Regions from separate parts of the Acidovorax sp. GW821-FHT10E03 genome, predicted to be linked through region 4. Evidence: predicted binding sites of a transcription regulator. Region 4 holds the regulator's gene; each other region holds the start of a gene.
What was found. The regulator sigma-54, encoded in region 4, starts transcription at its own class of promoters, with help from an activator protein. The targets are predictions, from matches to a motif close to TGGCANGNAANCTGCTTT.
Positions count from the first base shown of each region.

Region 1 (5,892 bases), on a different contig from region 4:
AAACACGCGCAGGCTGCGCTCCTGCGCGTCGATGAGGTGCAGCACCCGCTGCTGGTGCGCGTCGCTGCCCTGGCCGGAGGCATAGAGCAGCGCGCCCATGGCGCGCTCCTGGCCCGCCTCTTCCTGCGCCTGCACCAGGTGCAGCAAAGCCACCAGCTGGCGCGATACGCTGGGCAGCCCCGCGGCATCGGCCACATGGAAGACCAGCTCGATCAGACCCGCGATCAGGTGGCTGAACGCAGCGATCGAGTCGTGTGCGGTCATCGCCTGCTTGTAAATCTGGCTGCGCAGCGCGGGCAGAGAATCAAGCCCCAGGAGGGCCCACGCCATGAGCGACAAGGCCTTGGCCGTCGCGCCCTGTTCGGGTTCCACATGCTGGGCAAATTCCTGGCGCAGTCGCGCCTCCAGTGGCAGCACCTCCTGGATGATCCGGCTGCGCATGTCGGCAAAACGCTGGGCATTGGACGCCAGGTAGGCGCCCGATGCGCCGCGCTCGCGCTGCAGACCTTCTATCAGCTGGCCGATCGTGTCCACCAGAACGGCCCGGCTGGCGAGGTGGCGCACCGCGTCGATCTCCAGCTGGCGCGAGCGCAGCACAAGGGTCGAAACGGTCAGGGACGCGGCCTGGTCGGGCATGCGGGAACTCCAGAAAATCGATACGAGGGAATGCTAACCCCAGAACCTGCCGCGCGCCCGCCAAGCCTCCAGGGGCCTGCGCGGAACGCGATGCAATGCACTTCCGCACAACCCGGCCCGAAGAGTTGCCGGGACACGGCCTCAAGAGACCTCAAGGGCAGGCCCTCAGGCCATTGCAATGCTGACGCGCCCACCCTCGGCGCGCACGCCGTGCGCCCGCACCGAATGCTCGGGCGCCTCCAGGCATTCGCCCGTGCGCAGGTCGAAATGGTTCTTGTACAGCGGCGAGGCGACGACGACGCGCTCGCCCAGGTTGCCGATCAGCCCGCGCGAGAGCACGCTGGCGCCCGACTTCGGGTCCACGTTGTCGATGGCGAAGAACTGGTCGCTGCCGGTGCGGAACACCGCCACATGGCGGTTGGCCACCAGGGCGCAGACGCCGGTGCTGGGCAGGATGTCGTCGACCGCGCAGATGTCGGTCCAGGCAAGGGGGTCGGTACTGTTCATGGGAAGTGCGCTCATGGGAGTTCTCCGTTATTGATTCATTGCGCTACAGGTTGCCCGCAGCGCGCGCAACTGGCGCAGCCGACACCAGTGCCCCACGCAAGGGCCGCCCCGCCGCGAAGGGGGCGTATCCAGCGCATGCGCTGGGGGCGTCCCCCTCCCGGACTCGCACAGCGCATCGAGAGAAGGGTGAAGGCGCGAAGCGACTCAGGGGGTGCTTCATGTCAGGCGGCCTGGCGGATGGGGATGACCTTGGCGCCGCGCTCCTCCGCGCGGGCCGGGCGGATCTGGCCGCGCTCCTCGACGAAGAGCACGTTCTCGTCGGCCTTGTCGCTGTTCACGAACGAGCGGAAGCGCTTGCGCGTCTCGGGGTCGGTCACGGCGGTCTTCCATTCGCACTGGTAGGTATCGACCACGTTCTGCATCTGCGATTCGAGCTCGGCGCACAGGCCCAGGCTGTCCTTTTGCAAGACATCCTTGAGGTAGTCGAGGCCACCTTCGAGGTTCTCGCGCCAGGTGCTGGTGCGCTGCAGCCGGTCGGCCGTGCGCACGTAGAACATCAGCACCCGGTCGATCATGCGCACCAGGTCTTCCTTGGACAGGTCGGACGCGAACAGCTCGGCATGGCGCGGTTTCATGCCGCCGTTGCCGCAGATGTAGAGGTTCCAGCCCTTTTCGGTGGCGATGATGCCGATGTCCTTGCCCTGCGCCTCGGCGCATTCGCGCGTGCAGCCCGAGACGCCGAACTTGATCTTGTGCGGAGCACGCAGGCCCTTGTAGCGGTTCTCCAGCTCCACGGCCAGGCCCACGCTGTCGCCCACGCCATAGCGGCACCAGGTCGAGCCCACGCAGCTTTTGACCGTGCGCAGGGACTTGCCGTAGGCATGGCCGGACTCGAACCCGGCGGTGATCAGCTCCTCCCAGATCAGGGGCAGCTGTTCCAGGCGCGCACCGAACATATCCACCCGCGCACCGCCGGTGACCTTGGTGTACAGGCCGTACTTCTTGGCCACCTGGCCCACGGCGATCAGGCCGTCGGGCGTGACCTCGCCACCGGGCATGCGCGGCACCACCGAGTAGGTGCCGTCCTTCTGGATGTTGCCCAGGTAGTAGTCATTGCTGTCCTGCAGGCCGGCCAGCTCCTTCTTGAGCACGAACTCGTTCCAGCACGAGGCGAATACGCTGGCCGCCACGGGCTTGCAGATGTCGCAGCCCATGCCCTTGCCGTGCTGGGCCAGCAGTTCGCCGAAGCTCCTGATGTTGCCCACGCGCACCAGGTGGTAGATCTCCTGGCGCGAGTACGCGAAGTGCTCGCAGATGTGGTTGTTCACGGCCATGCCGCGGCGCGCCATCTCGGCTTTCATGACCTGGGTGACCAGGGGCACGCAGCCGCCGCAGGTGGCACCGGCCTTGGTGCAGGCCTTCATCTCTGCGATGGTGCAGGCGCCATTGCCCACGGCTTCGCAGATGCCGGCCTTGGTGACGTTGTTGCACGAGCAGATCTGCGCCGTGTCGGGCAGGGCATCCACGCCCAGGCCGGGTTTGGCCTTGCCATCGCTGGACGGGAAGATCAGGAACTCGGGGTCCTCGGGCAGCGTGATGCCGTTCAGGGCCATCTGCAGCAGCGTGCCGTATTCGGTGGCGTCGCCAATCAGCACGGCGCCCAGCAGTTGCTTGCCGTCTTCGCTGATGACGATCTTCTTGTAGACCTGGCGGCGCTCGTCCACATACTGGCAGGTGCGGCTGTGGGGCGTTTTCGCATGGGCGTCGCCGATGCTGGCCACGTCCACGCCCATGAGCTTGAGCTTGGTGCTCATGTCGGCGCCGACGAAGGCGGCGTCGGTCTCGCCTGCGATGTGGCGGGCGGCCACACGGGCCATGTCGTAGCCGGGGGCTACCAGGCCGAAGGTCTGCTCGTTCCACGACGCGCATTCGCCGATGGCGTAGACGTCGTGGTCGCTGGTACGGCAGGCGCTGTCGATGGCCACGCCACCGCGCGGGCCGATGGCCAGCAGGCTCCGGCGCGCCAGTTCGTCGCGCGGGCGGATGCCGGCGGAGAAGACGATCATGTCGGTCTCCAGCCAGGTGCCGTCGGCAAACACCATGCGGTGGCGCGCACGGGCACCATCGGTGATCTCCTGGGTGTTGCGGCCGGTGTGCACCTGCACGCCCAGCTCCTCGATCTTGGCGCGCAGCACGCGGCCGCCGCCCTCGTCCACCTGCACGGCCATGAGGCGCGGGGCGAACTCGACCACATGGGTTTCGAGGCCCATGTCGCGCAGCGCCTTGGCGCATTCCAGACCCAGCAGGCCGCCGCCCACGACCACGCCGGTCTTGGATTTGGCGCCCGAGGCCTGCATGGCCTCCAGGTCTTCGATGGTGCGGTAGACGAAGCAGTGGTCGCGGTCGCGCCCCGGCACCTGGGGCACGAAGGGGTTGGAGCCAGTGGCCAGCACCAGCTTGTCATAGTGCAGCACCTCGCCGTCGACCGTGGTCACGGTGCGAATGCGGCGGTCCACCGAAGCGGCCCGCGCCGCCAGGCGCAGGGTGAAGCCGGTGCGCTCGAAGAAGCCGGGCTCGACCAGGGAGAGTTGCTCGGCCGTGGTGCCGCTGAAGAAGGCGGAGAGGTGCACCCGGTCGTAGGCGGGGCGTGGCTCCTCGCACAGCACGGTGACCTCGACGCCGGTCATGCCGGTCTCGGCCAGGCTTTCGAGGAACTTGTGGCCGACCATGCCGTGGCCAATGAGAACGATTTTCATGCTAGTGATCCTGCAATGGACCGGGCCGCCCGGAGGGCAAGTGCAGGGATGCTGTGCATCGGCAGCCCCGAGGGAGGCAACCAGTGCACCTCACCCTCCGCAACGGCACGGGTGTGGATTGGAACGACCCCACGAGAGGCTCATAGCCTCGCTCGTCCGGGGGTTCCGCCATCATTAGCGGAGGGTGTTGGTCGGTCCGACGGCAGCTTCACCGGCAGACATGCAACGGTAGATCGCAATATCCATGCCGCCCTTTCAGCCCCTGCGGCCACATAGCGCTCGCCAGGAGCGGGCAAGCGGGTTGGCATCAGCGACCCGGCCGGCACGGAGTCGCATCAATGCGGTGCAAACCATCACCAAATCAGGGCATCGCCTCAGGTTGGGACAAATTGCCGCAGGCAGACCTCGTCGGAATGCCCCAGGGACAGCCAGGAGTTCTGGTACCTGGAACGCGTGCCGTGTGCTGGTTTGTTGCCATTCTTTCTTTTTCAAACGTGCCCGCCTCATGCAGACTGAGACGATGCAGTCCGGCCGGTCAGGACACCTGTTCAGTGCTCCTGAAAGGATGGCCAGCCAGGGCAGGAATCCCAGAGCTTTTTTCCTATATGAGGACTACCAACATGAGCGTGGAACGCAGAGGCAGCGCGGACAGGCGCAGCGGAAAGGACCGCCGGCAAGTGGAAAAAGGGCCGCCCACCAACTATGAACGCAGGCGCACGGTCGAAGCGCGGCAACCCGAGCTGACGGAACTGCACCTGAGCGAAGAAGAACTCAAGGCACTGGGATTCGCGCAGGACCAGCCAGCACTCCAAAAACCAACCTGATCGCTGCGACCTGGCAGCAGCCACGTTTTCAATGCTGTTTCGTGCGCGGCAGGGTATCCGTCGCAAGCACCGCCCAGGCAGGCGGCCGGACTCGCCCGCCCTCTCTTCTTGCACCGCGCGTTGGCACGTCACGCCGTGGCGAGCGCGAGCCGCAGAATCAGTTTTGCATCGCCTTGTTTTTTATTCGCCGTGCAGCGTGAGCAGGCGGTGCGCGACCATGTCCAGCGCGGGCCGCGTGTTTCCCTGCTTGTCCGTCCAGACTCTTGGCGTGATGCTTCCCGCCAGCGCCACAGAGTCTCCATCGCGCAGGGCGTGCATGGAGGCGCAGACCCCTGCCTCAAATGCAATCACGTTGACGAACAGCGTCTCGCCATCCGCCGTGCTTGCTCGCACCTTGGAGACGGTAAAAGGCTTCCCGGCCTTGTCAGTACGCCGCTCGGCCTCGCCATACAGCCTGCCGGCCACCAGTCCATCGATCATGAGAGTCCTTTGCGGGGCGAGCCGCTACTTTGGTTTTGGCGGGGGCAACCGCAACACGGGCTGACCACATGTCAGCACTACCTCGACAGGGAGCCTGCTGATCAGCGGGGGCTCGGTATCGCCACCATGCCTGCACAGCACGCAGCAGCAAGCCGCCTTTCATTTCACCCCAGGCCGTGTTGCATGTTTTTCCGCGACCAAGCAAAAAAGCCCAGAACCTTTCGGTTCTGGGCTTTTGCTAACAATGGTCGGCGTGGCGGGATTCGAACTCGCGACCCCTTGCACCCCATGCAAGTGCGCTACCAGGCTGCGCTACACGCCGACAAGACTTAGATTATATGCAGAAAAAAGGTCAACCCAGAGAAAGTAGCGCCCGAATTTCAAATAATTCTTTGCGCACCGCATTGGAGTCCAGCGTGATGCCCATCGCATCGATGGAAAGATCGCGTGCACTGTCCACCAGCATGCTGGGCATCTCGGAATCAAACCCGTTCATCGCGCCGTCGGCCCCTGCCTCATCACGGGCGGGATGCGCAAGCTCCTGCAGGCGATTGCGCGCGCCACTGATGGTGAACCCCTGGTCATACAGCAGGTCCCGGATGCGGCGGATCATGAGCACTTCATGATGCTGGTAGTAGCGCCGGTTGCCACGCCGCTTCATGGGGCGCAGTTGAGTGAACTCCTGCTCC
Region 1 is NZ_JBWKMU010000007.1:293,095-298,986, forward strand. It holds gene AC07OD_RS14730 (nitrate- and nitrite sensing domain-containing protein) at 1-636, opposite strand, end outside; gene nirD (nitrite reductase small subunit NirD) at 802-1,158, opposite strand; gene nirB (nitrite reductase large subunit NirB) at 1,365-3,899, opposite strand; gene AC07OD_RS14745 (hypothetical protein) at 4,520-4,723, shown strand; gene AC07OD_RS14750 (single-stranded DNA-binding protein) at 4,904-5,203, opposite strand; tRNA gene AC07OD_RS14755 (tRNA-Pro) at 5,449-5,525, opposite strand; gene AC07OD_RS14760 (MerR family transcriptional regulator) at 5,556-5,892, opposite strand, start outside.
Region 1: nirB (nitrite reductase large subunit NirB) is a predicted target of sigma-54. The motif match lies at 4,132-4,149, and genes of this name have one in related genera.

Region 2 (5,892 bases), on a different contig from region 4:
CACCGGCTGCACCGGCAGCGTCACCATCTCCATCACGTACCCGACTCCGTTGCCTGAAGGCGTGCAGTTCTGGAAGTTCGGACCGGCTACGGCAGGAGCACAGACCTCCACCTGGTTCTTATGGACCGAGGCAGCGCTCAGCCCGGACCGCCGCACAGTGACGTACAGCATCACTGACAACGGCATAGGTGATTCAGACATTGCCGCAGGGCGTATCCGCGATCCGCTGGCTCCGGCACTGGGCTCTGACCCCACCAGCATCCCGGTCAACAACCCGTGGGCACTGGCTGCACTGGCTGCCATCCTGGGTTGGATGGGACTGCGCAGGCAACAGCGCGGTTCTGCAGGATAGTTTTGTCGAAGGGGCTGGAATGACCAGCCCATTTCAGCCGACTGGCACGATGGAATCCAGCGGCCACCGCGGCTTCACATCAAACGCATAGTCGGTGTTCGCCTCCTGCTGCCCCGCCTGCAGCCGCATTGCCGCCGCCATGGCGATCATGGCCCCGTTGTCGGTGCACAGGTGCAATTCGGGGTAGTGCACCCGTACCCTGGCCGCCGCGCAGGCGGCATTGAGCTGCGCCCGCAGATGCCGGTTCGCGCCCACACCACCGGCCACCACCACGCGCTTGAGGCCGGTCTGCTTGAGCGCCGCCAGCGTCTTTTTCACCAGCACCTCGACGATGGCGGCCTCGGTGCTGGCCGCCAGGTCGGCCTTGCGCGCTTCCAGCCCGTCGCCCAGTTTCTTGGCCTGGGTCAGCACGGCGGTCTTGAGCCCGGCAAAGGAGAAGTCGAGATTGCCGCTGTGCAGCAGCGGGCGCGGCAGCTTGAAGGCCGCCGGATCGCCCTGCTCGGCCAGGCGTGACAGCGCCGGCCCTCCCGGGTAGCCCAGGCCCATGAGCTTGGCCGACTTGTCGAAGGCCTCACCCGCCGCGTCGTCGATGGTCTCGCCCAGGATCTCGTAGCGGCCCACGCCGTCCACCCGCATGAGCTGGGTGTGGCCGCCGGAGACCAGCAGGGCCACGAAGGGGAACTCGGGCGGGTCCGCGCTCAGGAAGGGCGAGAGCAGGTGCCCCTCCAGGTGGTGCACGCCCAGCACCGGCTTGTCCAGCGCCGCGCCCAGCGCGCAGGCCACGCCGGCCCCCACCAGCAGGGCACCCGCCAGGCCCGGGCCGCGCGTGTAAGCGACCACGTCCACGTCCGCCAGCGTCTGGCCAGACTCGGTCAACACTTGCGTGGCCAGCGGCAGCACGCGGCGGATGTGGTCGCGGCTGGCCAGCTCGGGCACCACGCCACCATAGGCCTGGTGCATCTCGATCTGGCTGTGCAGGGCGTGGGACAGCAGGGTGGGAACGGCATCGCCCGTGGAGCGCACCAGCGCCACGCCGGTCTCGTCGCACGAGGATTCAATTCCGAGGATCAACAGACTCATGCCCCGAGTGTAAAACCCGGGCTCGCGAGGGGCCTGATGCAAAAACCCCTGCCGGCGGTGGCCGGCAGGGGTCGTGCATCCCCAGGGTCGCAGGCCGCGCCTACCAGCGGTCCGAGCGCATGCGCAGCTCCCAGCTGCCGCTGCGCAGTTCGTACACGCCCACCGCGCCGTAGCGCTGCTCGCCCTTGTCATCCCAGGTCATCGTGCCGATCACGGGCGCGTAGCCGTTGATGCCGTGCATGGCCTTGGTGATGTCCTTGGGGTCCGCGGACTTGGCCTTCTGGATGGCCGCCGAGAGCACGTACATGCTGTCGTAGCTGTAGTGCCCGCCGTACGCGGGCGGCTTCTTGTAGGCATCGATGTACTTTTCCAGGAAGGGCTTGCCCGTGGAAAACTCCTTGGCTTCCAGCACGGGCGAGGTGGCATAGACGCCCTCGACGATGCCGGCCCCCTTGGTCATGTCGGTGGTCTTGATGGTGTCGCCGCCCAGCAGGCTCACCTTGGTGTGCCCCACCTTGCGCAGTGCTTCCAGCAGCGCCAGCGCCTGGAAGTCATTGAGGGTGGAGACGATCACCTCCACCTTCGCGGCCTTGAGTTCGCCGGCCAGTTCGTCGAATGCCGTGGTCTTGTCGTCGAACGACTTGCGCACCACCACCTCTTTCTTCTCGGCCTTGAGCTGCGCGGCGGCCCCGTCGGCCAGGCCCTTGCCGTAGGGCGTGCCATCATCCAGCGCGGCATAGCGCGCGGCGCCCAGCTGGGTGGCGGCAAACGAGCCGATGGCGCGCGCCTGCAGCGTGTCGTTGCCCACCATGCGGAAGGTGGTGGAGAAACCCAGCTGCGTGAACTTGGGGTTGGTGGAGATGGCGATCTGCGCGATGTCCTTGGCCGCGTAGATGGGCGCGGTCTCGATGCTCACGCCCGAATTCAGGTGCCCGATGACGGCCACCACGCCGGCATCCACCAGCTGCTGGGCCACCGTCTTGCCGGTGGCCGCGTCGGCCTTGTCGTCCACCGCCACCACCTCCAGCGTCACCCGCTTGCCGTCCACGGTGTAGCCGCCCTTGTTCAGTTCGGCCACGGCCAGGTTCACGCCATTGAGCAAGTCCTGCCCGAGGGCGCCCAGGGGGCCGCTCAAGGGCTGTGCCACGCCGATCTTGATGGTGTCGGGCACCTTGCCGCACCCGGACAGGAGCAGCAGCGCCATGGACGCGGCGGTGGTCAAGGCCAGCCCGGCGGCGAAACGGCGCCGGTCAATATGCTTGTTCATGCGGAATCCTCATCAATATGTCAATGTGACCAGATGTATATGCGACGACGGAGGAAAGGCGCTATCGGGTATGCCCTGCCAATCGGCAAACTATTAGCAAGTTTCAGACCCTGCAAGGCAAGGCCCTTGCCGGGACCGGGCGCCCGCCCGGGGCGCACCGCTTCGGCGCACCAATTTGTGGCGTAAAAATTGCTTATGCTCCAGGGTATGAACGAGTCTCTGCGCATCGTGGTGGTGGCCCCGGACCTGGCCATTGCCGACCCCGACGACGAACACGCCGTGCTGCAGGCGGAGCGTTCGCGGGCGCTGCGCATCGGGCTGCTGGAGAACAATTTCAATCTGATCGCCACGCTGCCCGCGGATGTGTTCCTGAGCGAGCGGATCGCCCAGCTGCAGCCCGACCTGATCATCGTGGACGCCGAGAGCGAGGCCCGCGACGCGCTGGAACACGTGGTGGTGGCCACGCGCGACGAACGCCGCCCCATCGTGATGTTCACCAACGACGAGGACACCTCGCACGTCAAGGACGCGGTGGCCGCGGGCGTGTCGGCCTACATCGTGGCCGGCCTCGCGCCCCAGCGCATCCGCCCCATCCTGGACGTGGCGATGGCGCGCTTCCAGCACGAGCAGGCGCTGCGCGCCGAGCTCGCCGATGCCAAGACCGAGCTCAAGGACCGCAAGACCATCGACCGCGCCAAGGGCCTGCTCATGCAGCGCCAGGGCCTGACCGAGCAGGCCGCGTACGAGAAACTGCGCAAGACCGCCATGGACAAGGGCCTCAAGCTCGTGGATGTGGCCCAGCGCATGCTCGACGTGATGGACCTGCTCGGGTAAGCAGGTGACATCCTCCTGAGGCGCTGCGCGCATCGGTGCAGCCGCCAGAGGCCGCCCGCTCCTGGGGACGTCCAGACTGCGCAGGCAGTCTTGGAACCGCGGCCCCTGGCCCCTCCTCTCGAATCGCTGCCCGACTCGGGAAAGGGGACGATCCCCTCGCTGCGCAGCGGTCCTTCCCCGGCATCCCCGGCCTGGGCCACGCCCAGGTCCACCGGCTTCTCCCGGATGGTGCGCCGCACAAAGGCAGTGCGGCATTCACCGCGCGCACCACCTCCGCGCGTTTGCAGGTCAAAAAGGCCCCCAGCGCTTGATTCATTTGCGCAAGCAGCTATTAATTCAATAGCAAACCATGCGCCGAACTGATGCGGAGCCCGTGCGGCAAGGCCTGGCACGCCACTTGCATTAACCCCTGCGAGACCAATGGCGGTCTCACCCCCACACAGCACGGGCCCAAAGGCGGGCCGGTGCTGGGCGAGCCCTTCATCGGGTATCGCCATGGACAGAGGCGTCCCTCACCGACCGGTGCTGCATGTATGCAGGCTGCTCGGGAGGACGCCTTTTTTGTTTTCAACGCTATGAGGAAGTGCCCCATGACCGATCTGCTCAAAACCAGCCTCAACCGCCGCACCGTGCTGCAGGCCGCCACCGTGGGCGCCGTCGGCGTCAGCCCCGCGCTGCGTGCGCTGGTGCACGCCCAGGGCTCGGACGCGCCGGAGAAGAAGGAAGTCAAGATCGGCTTCATCCCGCTGACCGACTGCGCCAGCGTGGTGATGGCCTCGGTGCTCGGCATCGACAAGAAGTACGGCGTGACCATCATCCCCACCAAGGAAGCCTCCTGGGCCGGTGTGCGCGACAAGCTGGTCAACGGCGAACTCGACTTCGCCCACGTGCTGTACGGCCTGGTCTACGGCGTGCACCTGGGCCTGGCCGGGCCCAAGAAGGACATGGCCGTGCTGATGAACCTGAACCACAACGGGCAGGCCATCACGCTGTCCAAGAAGCTCGCCGACAAGGGCGCCGTCAATGGCGCGGGCCTGGCCAAGCTGATGGCCAGCGAGAAGCGCGAGTACACCTTCGCGCAGACCTTCCCCACCGGCACACACGCCATGTGGCTGTACTACTGGCTGGCGGCCAACGGCATCAACCCGATGAAGGATGCCAAGGTCATCACCGTGCCCCCGCCACAGATGGTGGCCAACATGCGCGTGGGCAACATGGACGGCTTCTGCGTGGGCGAGCCCTGGAACCACCGCGCCATCATGGACGGCATCGGCGTGACCGCCACGACCACGCAGGACATCTGGAAGGACCACCCCGAGAAGGTGCTGGGCACCACGTCCGAATTCGTGCAGAAGTACCCCAACACGGCCCGTGCCGTGACGGCCGCCATCCTGGAGGCCAGCAAGTGGATCGACGAAGGCCTGGCCAACAAGAACAAGATGGCCGAGACCATTGCCGGCAAGGCCTACGTGAACACGGGCGTCGATGCCATCAACCAGCGCATCCTGGGCCGCTACCAGGACGGCATGGGCAAAACCTGGGACGACCCCAACCACATGAAGTTCTTCAACGAGGGCACGGTGAACTTCCCCTACCTCACGGACGGCATGTGGTTCCTCACGCAGCACAAGCGCTGGGGCCTGGTCAAGGACCACCCCGACTACCTGAACGTGGCCAAGGCCGTGAACCGCATCGACGTCTACAAGCAGGCGGCCGCCGCTTCCAAGACGCCGCTGCCCAAGAGCGAAATGCGTACGAGCAAGTTCATGGACGGCGTGGTGTGGGACGGCAAGGACCCCGCCAAGTACGCCGACAGCTTCAAGATCAAGGCGTAAGCGCCCTGCCCCGTCCACCCTGCACAGGAGAACACCATGGTCAGTGCCGTCTTTCACTCCCCGCTGGATGCAGCCCCCGTGGTTGCACAGAACGCTATGAATAATGTAGCTAGCAGCGCTTCGCCCGCAAGCGCCAGAAGCCAAAAACAGTCAAAAATGGCAATGGCGGCAAGCCCTGCGCCCACGGCACCCGCAGCCCCCGCCGGTCGCGACTGGGCGGCGCTGTCGCGCGGCTTCTGGATGGCGGTGCTGCCGCCGCTGTGTGGCCTGGGCTTGCTGGTGGGTCTGTGGGCCGTGGTGTCAGCCACCACGGGCAACAGCATTCCCGGCCCGGTGGAAACCTGGAAGCAGGCGCTGGAAATCTTCAGCAACCCGTTCTACCGCAACGGTCCCAACGACCAGGGCGTGGGCTGGAACGTGCTGATGTCGCTCGAACGCGTGGCCGTGGGCTTTGGCATGGCGGCGCTGGTGGGCATTCCGGCGGGCTTCGTGATCGGGCGCTTCAACTTCCTGTCGCGCATGTT
Region 2 is NZ_JBWKMU010000001.1:63,288-69,179, reverse strand. It holds gene AC07OD_RS00295 (IPTL-CTERM sorting domain-containing protein) at 1-352, shown strand, start outside; gene tsaD (tRNA (adenosine(37)-N6)-threonylcarbamoyltransferase complex transferase subunit TsaD) at 386-1,432, opposite strand; gene AC07OD_RS00285 (branched-chain amino acid ABC transporter substrate-binding protein) at 1,533-2,699, opposite strand; gene AC07OD_RS00280 (ANTAR domain-containing response regulator) at 2,907-3,533, shown strand; gene AC07OD_RS00275 (CmpA/NrtA family ABC transporter substrate-binding protein) at 4,124-5,368, shown strand; gene ntrB (nitrate ABC transporter permease) at 5,405-5,892, shown strand, end outside.
Region 2: AC07OD_RS00275 (CmpA/NrtA family ABC transporter substrate-binding protein) is a predicted target of sigma-54. The motif match lies at 3,920-3,937, and genes of this name have one in related genera.

Region 3 (5,892 bases), on a different contig from region 4:
GGGCTGCGCGCGGGCAAGGACATCTGGCTCGGCCTGGACGTCGCCAGTTCCGAGCTTTTGCACGAGGGCCGCTACGAGCTGGCTGGGGAGCACAAGGCCTACACGCCGGCCGAGTTCGTCGACTACCTGGCGCAACTGGTCGCGCACTACCCCATCCTGTCCATCGAGGATGGCCTGGCCGAGAGCGACTGGGAGGGCTGGGCGCTGCTCACGCGCAGGCTCGGCCAGCATGTTCAGCTGGTGGGCGACGACCTGTTCGTCACCAACACCGCGATCCTGGAGCGCGGCATTTCCGACGGCGCGGCCAACGCCATCCTCATCAAGCCCAACCAGATCGGCACCCTCAGCGAGACGCTGGCCGCCATCGACATGGCGGCGCGCGCCGGGTTCTCGGCCGTCGTGTCGCACCGCTCGGGAGAAACCGAAGACGTCACGATCGCAGACCTGGCCGTTGCCACCCGCGCGCGCCAGATCAAGACCGGCTCGCTGTGCCGTTCCGACCGCGTCGCCAAGTACAACCGCCTGCTGGCGATCGAGGAAGAGCTGGGCAGCGCGGGTGTCTATGCGGGCGCCGGGGCTTTCCCCGTGCCGGTTCGGCCTTGACCGCGAAGCGCCTGCACGCAGGGGCGCTTCGCCCGCTGTCCGCCGGGGCTCAGCCCTGTCCCAGTTCGGCGATCAACTCGATTTCCACGCAGGCACCCATGGGGATCTGCGCCACGCCGAAGGCGCTGCGTGCATGGACGCCGTTTTCGCCAAAGACCTGGCCCAGCAGCTCGCTGGCGCCGTTGGTCACCAGATGCTGTTCGGTGTAGTCGCCCGTGGAGTTCACCAGGCTCATCAGCTTGACGATGCGCCGCACGCGGGTGAGGTCGCCGCCGCAGGCCGCCTGCAGGGTGCCCAGCAGGTCGATGGCCACCGCGCGGGCAGCCTGCTTGCCTTCGTCGGTGCCGATGTCGCGGCCGAACTGCGCCACCCAGGGCTTGCCGTCCTTGCGCGCGATGTGGCCGCTCAGGAACACGAGATTGCCCGTCTGCACGTAGGGCACGTAGGCGGCCGCGGGCACCGACACGGGGGGCAGGGTGATGTTGAGTTCCTTCAGCTTGTCGTAAACGCTCATGGTCTTCCTCGGTATGAAGTCAGTGAAAGGGATGGTGGGACGGCCGGTGCGGCGCTGCCGGCCATGCTGGCGGCACCGGGGGTGGCCGCGAGTGTTACACAGCCCGGTGCGCGGAATCCAGCGGCAGCGGCCCTGGCGCCGCATTAGCATCAGCCCATGCCCGCCATAAGCACCACTAATGCGATTGCGCCAGCCCCCGCGGGCACGGTCGGCGCGGGCGCCGCGGCCCCCGTGCCCTGGCTGGTGCCGGCATTGTTGCTGGGGGCGGTATCGGGTGCTGCGCTGCAGTTGCAGCAGCCCGCGCTGTGGCCCGCGGCCGCCTATGCGGCGCTGCTGGTGGTGGCATGCGCGCTGGGGTGGTGCGCGCGCGCGGTCCACGGGCGCCCTCGTGCGGCGGCGGGGCGCGGGGCCCGCGCGGCGGCCACCGTGCTCGCGCTGTGCGCCGGCGCGCTGGCGATGTTCGCGGGGGCCGGGCTGCGGGCCGTGGACTACATGGAAGAAGGCCTGGCGCCCGCGCTGGAAGGGCAGGACATCCGTGTCACCGGCGTGGTGGCCGCCATGCCGCAGGCCAACGAGGCCGGAACCCGGCTGCGCATGGACGTGGAGGCCGCGCGCCTGAACGGCTCCCCCGTGGCCCTGCCCACGCGCATCGAAGTGGCCTGGTACGGGGGGCCGTTCCTTGATCCCGGCGGAGCGGTGGACCTGCAGCGCCAGCCGCCCGCCTTGAAGGCGGGTGACCGCTGGGCGCTGACGGTGCGGCTGAAGGCTCCGCACGGGCTGCGCAACCCGCACGGGTTTGACTACGAACTGTGGATGTGGGAGCAGGGGGTGCAGGCCACGGGATATGTGCGCGCGGGCCCCAGGGATGAGCCTCCGGTGCATCTGCAATCGACCTGGCGGCATCCCGTGGAGCGGCTGCGGCAATCCGTGCGCGACGCGATCCTGGACCGTCTGGCCCGCGACGTGCACGGCGACGACCCCGCCCGCGCACGCATCGCGGGCGTGGTGGCGGCTTTGGTGACGGGTGACCAGCGTGCCATCGACCGTGCCGACTGGGACGTGTTCCGCGCCACGGGCGTCGCGCACCTCATGAGCATTTCGGGCCTTCACATCACGCTGTTCGCATGGCTGGCCGCGCTGGCGGCGGGGGCGTTGTGGCGAAGGTCCACGCGGCTGTGCCTGGCGGTGCCCGCGCCGTCCGCCGCGCTGGCCGCCGGGGTGGCGCTGGCCGCGGCGTACGCCGTTTTCAGCGGCTGGGGCGTGCCTGCGCAACGCACGGTGACCATGCTGGGCGCCATCGCCCTGCTGCAGCTGTGCGGCCGCCGCTGGCCGTGGCCGCAGGTGTGGCTGCTGGCGTGCGCGGCCGTGGTGGTGGCGGACCCCTGGGCGCTCGCGCAGGCAGGCTTCTGGCTCAGCTTTGTCGCCGTGGGTATCTTGTTTGCTACTAATTCAGTAGCTGATGGCGCTTATCCATCCAGCGCCAGGCAGCGTTTTCATGCCTTGGTGCGCGAGCAGTGGGTGGTGACGCTGGCCCTCACGCCCCTGACCCTGCTGCTGTTCGGCCAGGTGTCCGTGGTGGGCTTTGCCGCCAATCTGGTGGCAATTCCCTGGGTCACCCTGGTGGTCACTCCGCTGGCACTGGGCGGGGTGCTGTGGCCGCCGCTCTGGAGCCTGGCCGCCTTCGGCCTGCAGCCGCTGGCGGTACTGCTGCAATGGCTGGCGCAGTGGCCCTGGGCCGTGCTCCACATGCCCGCGGCGCCGCTGTGGGCCGGCGTGCTGGCCGTGGCCGGGGGGGCGCTTCTGGCCGCGAGGTTGCCCTGGCGTCTGCGGTGGCTGGCCCTTCCGCTGCTGTGGCCCGCGCTGTGCTGGCAGCCCGCGCGGCCGGCGGCGGGACAGTTCGAATTGCTGGCGGCGGACATCGGCCAGGGCAATGCGGTGCTGGTGCGCACCGCGACCCACACCCTGCTGTACGACGCAGGGCCGCGTTTCAGCCGCGAAAGCGACGCGGGCCACCGCGTGCTGGTGCCGCTGCTGCGGGCGCTGGGCGAGCGCGTGGACGTGCTCATGCTCAGCCACCGCGATGCCGACCACACGGGCGGCGCGGCGGCGGTGCTGGCCCAGCAGCCGGGGGCCGAACTCACTGGTTCGATCGAGGCTGAGCACACGCTGCAGGCACTGCGCCCCGTCAGGCCCTGCGTGGCGGGCCAGCGGTGGACATGGGATGGCGTGTCTTTCGAGGTGCTGCACCCGGGGGCACAAGACGCCGCCGCGCCCACCGCCCGGCCCAACGCGCTCAGTTGCGTGCTGCGCATCGCGGCCGCCGCAGAAAGAGGGGAAAGGGGCTCTGTCGCGCTGCTGGCCGGTGACATCGAGGCCGCCCAGGAGCAGGCCCTGCTGGCGCGGGGCGCCGCGGTGCGGGCCGACGTGCTGCTCGTGCCCCACCACGGGAGCAAGACCTCGTCCTCGCCGGCGTTTCTGGAGGCCGTGGCACCGCGCACTGCTTTGGTGCAGGCGGGCTACCGCAACCGCTTTGGCCACCCTGCGGCCGAGGTGCTGCAGCGCTACCGGGAGCGGGGGATCCGCGTGGTGGAGTCGTCCCGCTGCGGGGCTGCCGCGTGGTCGTCGGCGCAACCCGCGCGGGTGGCGTGTGAACGCGACGTCGGCGCGCGGTACTGGCAGCATCGCATGGCACCGTGGCCGGAGTGATCTGCGGGCGTGGCGGGCCCTCCGGCCTGCCGATGCACGGGGCCCCGGAAAGATTTTGAGCTGGTTCGGGGAGTGCGGGCGTACAACTTGCTATCCTGACAGCAGGAGGCCAGTTCATGCAGAAATTTGACGAGATGTACGCCATGCTGCCTTTCGATGGCAGCGATGTGCGGGAACACTACAAGCGCTATGCGCAGTGGTTGAACAAACAGCCCCCTGACGTGATGCAGGCCCGCCGGGCCGAGGCCGAGATGATCTTCCGGCGCGTGGGCATCACCTTTGCCGTCTACGGCGCCAAGGATGAGGGCGGGGCGGGCAACGAGCGGCTGATCCCGTTCGACCTGATTCCCCGCATCATCCCGGCCCACGAGTGGAGCAGCATGCAGCAGGGGCTGGTGCAGCGGGTCACGGCCCTCAACCGCTTCATCCACGACGTGTACCACGGCCAGGACATCATCCGCGCCGGCATCGTGCCCGCCGATCTCATCCTCAACAATGCCCAGTACCGGCCGGAGATGGCCGGCGTGCAGGTGCCCAAGAACATCTACGCGCACATCGCCGGCATCGATATCGTGCGCGCCCCCAATGCACAGGGCGAGGGCGAGTACTACGTGCTGGAGGACAACCTGCGCGTGCCCAGCGGCGTGAGCTACATGCTCGAGAACCGCAAGATGATGATGCGGCTCTTCCCCGAGCTGTTCAGCCTGCACAAGGTGGCGCCGGTGGCGCATTACCCCGACATGCTGCTGGAGACCCTGCGCGCCAGCGCGCCCGCCACGGCCGACGAGCCCACGGTGGTGGTCCTGACACCCGGCATGCACAACAGCGCGTACTTCGAGCATGCCTTCCTGGCCCAGCAGATGGGCGTGGAGCTGGTCGAAGGGCAGGACCTCGTGGTCAAGGACAAGTTCGTCTACATGCGCACCACGCGCGGCCTGCAGCGTGTGGACGTGATCTACCGCCGCGTGGACGACGACTTCCTCGACCCGCAGGTGTTTCGCCGCAACTCCACGCTGGGCTGCCACGGCCTCATGGAGGCGTACCGCGCCGGCAATGTCGGCATCTGCAATGCGGTGGGCACGGGCGTGGCCGACGACAAGTCGGTCTACCCCTACGTGCCCGAGATGATCCGCTTCTACCTGGGCCAGGAGCCCATCCTGAAGAATGTGCCCACCTGGATGTGCCGCAAGCAGGACGACCTGCAGCACGTGCTGGCGAACCTGAAGGACCTGGTGGTCAAGGAAGTGCACGGCGCGGGCGGCTACGGCATGCTCATCGGCCCGGCGGCCACGCAGGCCGAGATCGAGGATTTCCGCCGCGCGCTGCTGGCCAACCCGGCAGGCTACATCGCGCAGCCCACGCTCAGCCTGTCCAGCTGCCCCACCTACGTGGAGAGCGGCATTGCGCCGCGCCACATCGACCTGCGCCCCTTCGTGCTCAGCGGCCGCGAGGTGCAGATGGTGGCGGGGGGGCTCACGCGCGTCGCGCTGCAGGAGGGTTCGCTGGTGGTGAATTCCTCGCAGGGCGGCGGGACAAAGGACACCTGGGTGCTGGGGGAGCACACCGCCGCGCCGGCGCTGCAGTCGCAATCCATGGGCGGCATGACGCAATCACAGGGAGGATTCTGAAATGCTGAGCCGCACCGCCGACCATCTGTTCTGGATGTCCAGGTACACCGAAAGGGCGGAAAACACCGCCCGCATGCTCAACGTGAGCTACGAAACCTCGCTGCTGCCCCAGTCCGCCGACGTGGCGCAGGAAGGCTGGGAAGGGCTGCTGTCCATCAGCGAGCTGATCCCGGCCTATGCCGCCAAGCATGGCAAGGTCACGCCGCAGCGCGTGCTCGAGTTCATGGTGCGCGACGGCGACAACCCCTCGTCCATCCTCTCGTGCCTGCGTGCCGCCCGCGAAAATGCGCGGGCCGTGCGTGGCGCCCTCACCACCGAGGTGTGGGAGACGCAGAACCAGACCTGGCTGGAACTGCACCGCCAGCTCGAAGGCAGCGCCTTCGAACGGGATCCGGGGCAGTTCTTCGAATGGGTGAAGTACCGCTCGCACCTGTCGCGCGG
Region 3 is NZ_JBWKMU010000002.1:130,930-136,821, reverse strand. It holds gene eno (phosphopyruvate hydratase) at 1-603, shown strand, start outside; gene AC07OD_RS03775 (RidA family protein) at 653-1,117, opposite strand; gene AC07OD_RS03770 (DNA internalization-related competence protein ComEC/Rec2) at 1,274-3,823, shown strand; gene AC07OD_RS03765 (circularly permuted type 2 ATP-grasp protein) at 3,940-5,451, shown strand; gene AC07OD_RS03760 (alpha-E domain-containing protein) at 5,453-5,892, shown strand, end outside.
Region 3: AC07OD_RS03765 (circularly permuted type 2 ATP-grasp protein) is a predicted target of sigma-54. The motif match lies at 3,900-3,917, and genes of this name have one in related genera.

Region 4 (5,892 bases):
GCCAAGTACCCCGAGATGCTCACCGCCGCCGCCGACGGCGAGGCGCCGCACGACGTGACCTTCTACCTGCGCGACCTGGCCGCCAGCTACCACAGCTACTACGACGCCGAGCGCATCCTGGTGGACGATGAAACCGTCAAGCGGGCCCGGCTGGCCCTCGTCGCCGCCACCGCGCAGGTATTGCACAATGGCCTGGCCGTGCTGGGCGTGTCGGCTCCGGCCAGAATGTAAGCAGTCACTATGAAGAAACAACAGACGGGTGGGACCATCATCGGCTTCATCGTCGGGGTCATCGTGGGCCTGGGGGCCGCACTGGCGGTGGCCGTGTACGTGACCAAGGTGCCGGTGCCCTTCCTCAACAAGGGCAACGGGCGGGGCGTGGACATGGATGCCGCCGAATCCCAGAAGAACAAGAACTGGGACCCGAACTCTCCGCTGTACGGCAAGAACCCGGCGCGCCCCCCCGCGCCGGCGGTGGCGGCGGCTTCCGCGCCCGCCTCCGCGGCGGCGCCCGAAGTGCGGGCGGCCGCCTCCGCGCCCAAGCCGGTTGCCAGCAAGCCCGAGGCGGCCAAGGCCGAAAGCAAGCCCGGCGCCGACCCGCTGGGCGATCTGGCCGTCGCCAAGGCCGCCGCCAAGGGCAACCTGGACCCGTTCGACTACTTCGTGCAGGCCGGGGCATTCCGCACCCAGGCCGATGCGGATGCCCAGCGCGCCAAGCTGGCCATGCTGGGCTGGGAGGCCCGGGTGAGCGAGCGCGAGCAAAATGGGCGGGCCGTGTTCCGCGTGCGCGTGGGCCCGTTCACCAAGCGCGATGATGCCGAGCAGCTCAAGGAAAAGCTCGACGGCGCCGGGGTGGAATCGGCCCTGGTGCGGGTGCAGCGCTGAACTGCCGCGCAGCGGGAGCTGAACTTTTTGCGGGGGCATGGCTCACATCCCCCAGACCAGAACCAGGAGAGTCTTTGCCATGAAACGCCGTGAGTTTTCTTTGTCCGCCGCCTCGGCGGTTGCCGCTTCCGCCCTGACGCTGCCAGTGGCCACCCCCGCGCTGGCCCAGGCCCGCCAGTTCAAGGAGGGCAAGGACTTCAAGCGGCTGGACAAGCCCGTGGCGCCCGATGCGCCCGCCGGCAAGGTCGATGTGATCGAATTCTTCTGGTACAGCTGCCCCCACTGCCACGCTTTCGAGCCCACGCTCGACGCATGGGTGAAGAGCGCCCCCAAGGACATGAGCATCCGCCGCATGCCCGTGGCCTTCAATGCCAGCTTCGTGCCGCAGCAAAAGCTCTACTACACGCTCGAAGGCATGGGCAAGCTCGACGCGCTGCACGCCAAGGTGTTCCGCGCCATCCATGTGGAAAAGCAGAAGCTGGCCAAGGACGACGAAATCCTGGCCTGGGTGACCCAGCAGGGGGTCGATGCCGCCAAGTTCAAGGAGGTCTACGGCTCCTTCACCGTGTCCAACCAGGTGCGCCGTGCGTCGCAGCTGCAGGACGCGTATGGCGTGGAAGGCGTGCCTTCCATGGGCGTGGCCGGCAAGTACTACACCGATGGCACCATGGCCGGCAACATGCAGAACGTGCTGCAGGTGGTGGAGCACCTGGCCGCCACGGCGAAAAAGGGGTGACGCCTCCTTGAAGGAAGCGTGGCCCTCGTGAGCCGCCTTCCTGCCCAGGGGGACGCACCCGGCGGCCCGGCAGCGCCGGCTCCACGGGTGCAGGCGGCGGCTTCCAAGCGCCGACGGCCTCGGATGCCCCAAGAAGAAGCCCGCGGATGCGGGCTTTTTTCATGGCGCACGCCGTGGGGTGGCTACAATGACCTGCAAGATTCGTGCCCTATGAACTACCGCATCCTCCCCCACCTCCTGCTTGTCGCCCTGGCCTGCCATCTGGGCGCGGCGCACGCCGAAAAGGCCGACCGCGCCAAGCCCATGAACATCGAGGCCGACGCCTTGCGACACGATGAGCTCAAGCAGACCAGCGTGTTCTCGGGCCGCGTGGTCATGACCAAGGGCTCCATCGTGCTGCGCGGCGCGCGGCTGGACGTGCGCCAGGACGCCGACGGCTACCAGTACGGCGTGGTCACGGCCGAGGCGGGCAAGCGGGCCTTCTTCCGCCAGAAGCGCGATACCGTGGCGGGCGCGCCGGACGAGTTCATCGAAGGCGAGAGCGAAGTCATCGAGTACGACGGCAAGGCCGACAACGTGCGCTTCATCACCCGCGCCGAGCTGCGCCGCTACCGCGGGGCGGTCCTCAGCGACGAGATCACCGGCGCCGTGATCGTCTACAACAACCTCACCGATGTGTTCACCGTGGACGGCAAGCGCACCCCCGCGACCAATGCGGCGGGCGATGCGCCCGCGCCCGGCAGCCGGGTGCGCGCGGTGCTCGCGCCCAAGGACCCGCCCGCCGGTACCGCCGCGCCGGAGGCCGCGCCCCCGGCATCGGCGCCGGTGCTGCGCCCCAGCAACAGCCTTGGCGGCGGCTCCAAGTGAGCGCGCAGCCCGTCAGCCCCGGTCCTGACACCCAGGCGGGCAGCCGCCTGGAGGTGCAGCACCTGGCCAAGTCGTATGGCAGCCGCAAGGTCGTCAAGGATGTGTCGCTGGTCGTGCAAAAGGGCGAGGTCGTGGGCCTGCTGGGGCCCAACGGCGCGGGCAAGACCACCTCGTTCTACATGATCGTGGGCCTGGTGCGCAGCGACGCGGGCGACATCCGCATCGACGGCCATTCGGTGGCCCACATGCCCATCCACCGCCGCTCGCGGCTGGGGCTGTCCTACCTGCCGCAGGAAGCCTCCATCTTCCGCAAGCTCACGGTCGAAGAGAACGTGCGCGCGGTGCTGGAGCTGCAGCGCGCGGACGACGACGGCAAGCCGCTGTCGCGCGAGGCCATCGAAGAGCGTCTCACGGCCTTGCTGCAGGAGCTGCGCGTGGACCACCTGCGGGCCTCGCCCGCCATGGCCCTGTCGGGCGGCGAGCGCCGCCGCGTCGAGATCGCCCGCGCGCTGGCCACGCAGCCGCGCTTCATCCTGCTGGACGAGCCCTTTGCGGGCATCGACCCCATCGCCGTGATCGAGATCCAGCGCATCATCGGCTTCCTCAAGGCGCGCGGCATCGGCGTGCTCATCACCGACCACAACGTGCGCGAGACGCTGGGCATCTGCGACCACGCCTTCATCATCAGCGATGGCCAGGTGCTGGCCCAGGGCACGCCATCCGAGATCGTGGACAACGCCGAAGTGCGCCGGGTGTACCTGGGCGAACATTTCCGCATGTAGACATGGCCTCCACGCTTGTCACTTCGTGTACTGCGCTGCCCCCCGAGGGGGCCTTCGCGCCTTGGGGCGGCCCGGCGGCGCGGTACGGTGCCCCCACGCTCCCCGCTGCGCGTGGTTCGCTGCCCCCCGAGGGGGCGTTCGCGCCTTGGGGCGGCCCGGCGGCGCTCAATCAATGAAACCTGGACTCTCGCTGCGCGTCTCGCAGCATCTTGCATTGACCCCCCAGCTTCAGCAGTCCATCCGGCTGCTGCAGTTGTCCACGCTTGAACTCTCGCAGGAAGTCGAGCAGATGCTCGACGAAAACCCGTTCCTCGAACGCAACGCCGACGAGGCGCCGCGCGAGGAGTTTGGCCTGGAAGCCGCCGATACGCCGGCCCAGGCCGACGACTACAGCGCGGATGATGCTATTTTTTCAGGAGCTACCAGCGCAAGCAGTACCAGCGCTGAGGCTCAAAATGATGCTGAAACTCCGAGCGCGGGCGCCGACGAGCCCGACTGGAGCGGCGACGGCACGGTGGAGATGGCGCCCAACGACGCCGAGTGGGGCGGCGACGCCCCCGCCCGCAACCGCAACGACGCCGAAGGCGACGAGGCCGACGCCACCGAACTGGCCCGCACGCACGAATCGCTGACCGCCTTTTTGCACCGACAGGCGCTGGCGCTGCGCCTGTCCGAGATCGACCGCGCCGCGCTGCGCTTCCTGATCGAATCGCTCAACGACGATGGCTACCTGGAGGATCCGCTCGAAGAGCTGGCCATCAGCCTGGCCGGGCCCGACGACCTGGAGCAGATCGAGGAACTGGTGCACCGCTTCACCGTGGCACAGCGGCTGCTGCAGAGCCTGGAGCCCGTGGGCGTGGGCGCGCGCGGCCTGGCCGAGTGCCTGACGCTGCAGCTCAAGGCGCTGGCCGCCGACGAGGACAGCGACATCGACCCCGACACCGTGCAGACCGCGCTGCGCGTGTGCCAGCAGCCGCTGGAGATGCTGGCGCGGCGCGACGTGCGCCGCCTCACGCAGGCCTGCGGCGACAGCGAGGAGCGCACCCGCGCCGCCATGGCGCTGATCGCCCGGCTGGAGCCGCGCCCGGGGCGCCGCTTCGCCGACGTGGAGCGCAACATCATCATCCCCGACGTGATCGTGCGCAAGGCCGGGCGCGCCAATGGCCGCGACGGGCAGCACAACTTCATCGTGCAGCTCAACCCCGACGTGATGCCGCGCCTGCGCGTGCACGACATCTATGCCGGCGCCCTGCGCGGCCACAAGGGCGGCGAGGGCCACCAGGGCATGCAGCAGCGCCTGCAGGAGGCGCGCTGGTTCATCAAGAACATCCAGCAGCGCTTCGACACCATCCTGCGCGTCTCGCGCGCCATCGTGGAGCGGCAGAAGAACTTCTTCACCCACGGCGAACTCGCCATGCGCCCGCTGGTGCTGCGCGACATCGCCGACGAGCTGGGCCTGCACGAGTCCACCATCAGCCGCGTGACCACGGCCAAGTACATGGCCACGCCCATCGGCACCTACGAGCTCAAGTACTTCTTCGGCTCGGGCCTGGGCACCGAGACCGGCGGCAATGCGTCGAGCACCGCCGTGCGCGCCCTCATCAAGCAATTCGTGGCCGCCGAGAGCCCGACCAAGCCGCTGTCCGACAGCCAGATCGCCGAGATGCTCAAGGAGCAGGGCATCGAGTGCGCGCGCCGCACCGTCGCCAAGTACCGCGAGGCGCTCAAGATCGCGCCGGCGAATCTGCGCAAGGCGCTGTAGGCGCCGTGCGGGCGTGTGCGCGGCGCATGCGCCTGGTGGCCCATTTTTCCGCTCCGTTGCCGTCTTTCCCTCTTACTTCGCCACCCCGTCCATGGCCCGCATCGTCTTCGACCTTCCCGCGCACTTCGGTTTCGCCACCGAAATGCAGATCTACATCAGCCACGTCAACCAGGGCGGGCACCTGGACAACGCGCAGCTGCTGAGCCTCGTGTCCGAGGCCCGGGTGCGGTTTTTCCAGTCACTCGGCTACCCCGAGGCCGACGTGGGCGGGCTGTCCATCGTGGTCGGAGACATCGTGGCACAGTACAAGTCCGAGGGGTTCCACGGCGAGACCATGCGCGTGGAGATGGCGCCTGCGGACTTCAACCGCTATGGGTTCGACCTGGTCTTTTGCATGACCGAGAAGACCTCGGGCCGCGAGGTGGCGCGCGGCAAGATCGGCATCGTTTTCATCGGCAAGGCCGACCGCAAGGTGGCGCCGATCCCGGACTCCATCCGCCAGTTGCTGCTGGCCCGTGCCGGCACGCCGGATTCACACGTACTTTCCGAGCGCGTATCCTCACCATCGTCATGAATCAACTCCAACTTTTTCTCCCTTGCGCCGCCGGTGTGGAGGGCTTCCTGGCCGACGAGGTGCATGGCATCACCGCCCTCACGGGGCAGGACCTGCTGGTGGGCCGGGGCGGCGTGCTGCTGCGCGCCTCGTGGCGCGACGCGCTGCTGCTGAACCTGCACAGCCGCCTGGCCCAGCGCGTGCTGGTGCAGCTGGCGCACCGCCCGTACCGCTCCGAGAACGACCTCTACGCCGCCGCCAGCGACGTGGCCTGGGAAATCTGGTTCACCACGCGCCAGACCTTCAA
Region 4 is NZ_JBWKMU010000009.1:28,789-34,680, forward strand. It holds gene argS (arginine--tRNA ligase) at 1-231, shown strand, start outside; gene AC07OD_RS16690 (SPOR domain-containing protein) at 241-885, shown strand; gene AC07OD_RS16695 (thiol:disulfide interchange protein DsbA/DsbL) at 965-1,621, shown strand; gene lptA (lipopolysaccharide transport periplasmic protein LptA) at 1,832-2,488, shown strand; gene lptB (LPS export ABC transporter ATP-binding protein) at 2,485-3,270, shown strand; gene AC07OD_RS16710 (RNA polymerase factor sigma-54) at 3,443-5,032, shown strand; gene AC07OD_RS16715 (acyl-CoA thioesterase) at 5,124-5,606, shown strand; gene AC07OD_RS16720 (THUMP domain-containing class I SAM-dependent RNA methyltransferase) at 5,603-5,892, shown strand, end outside.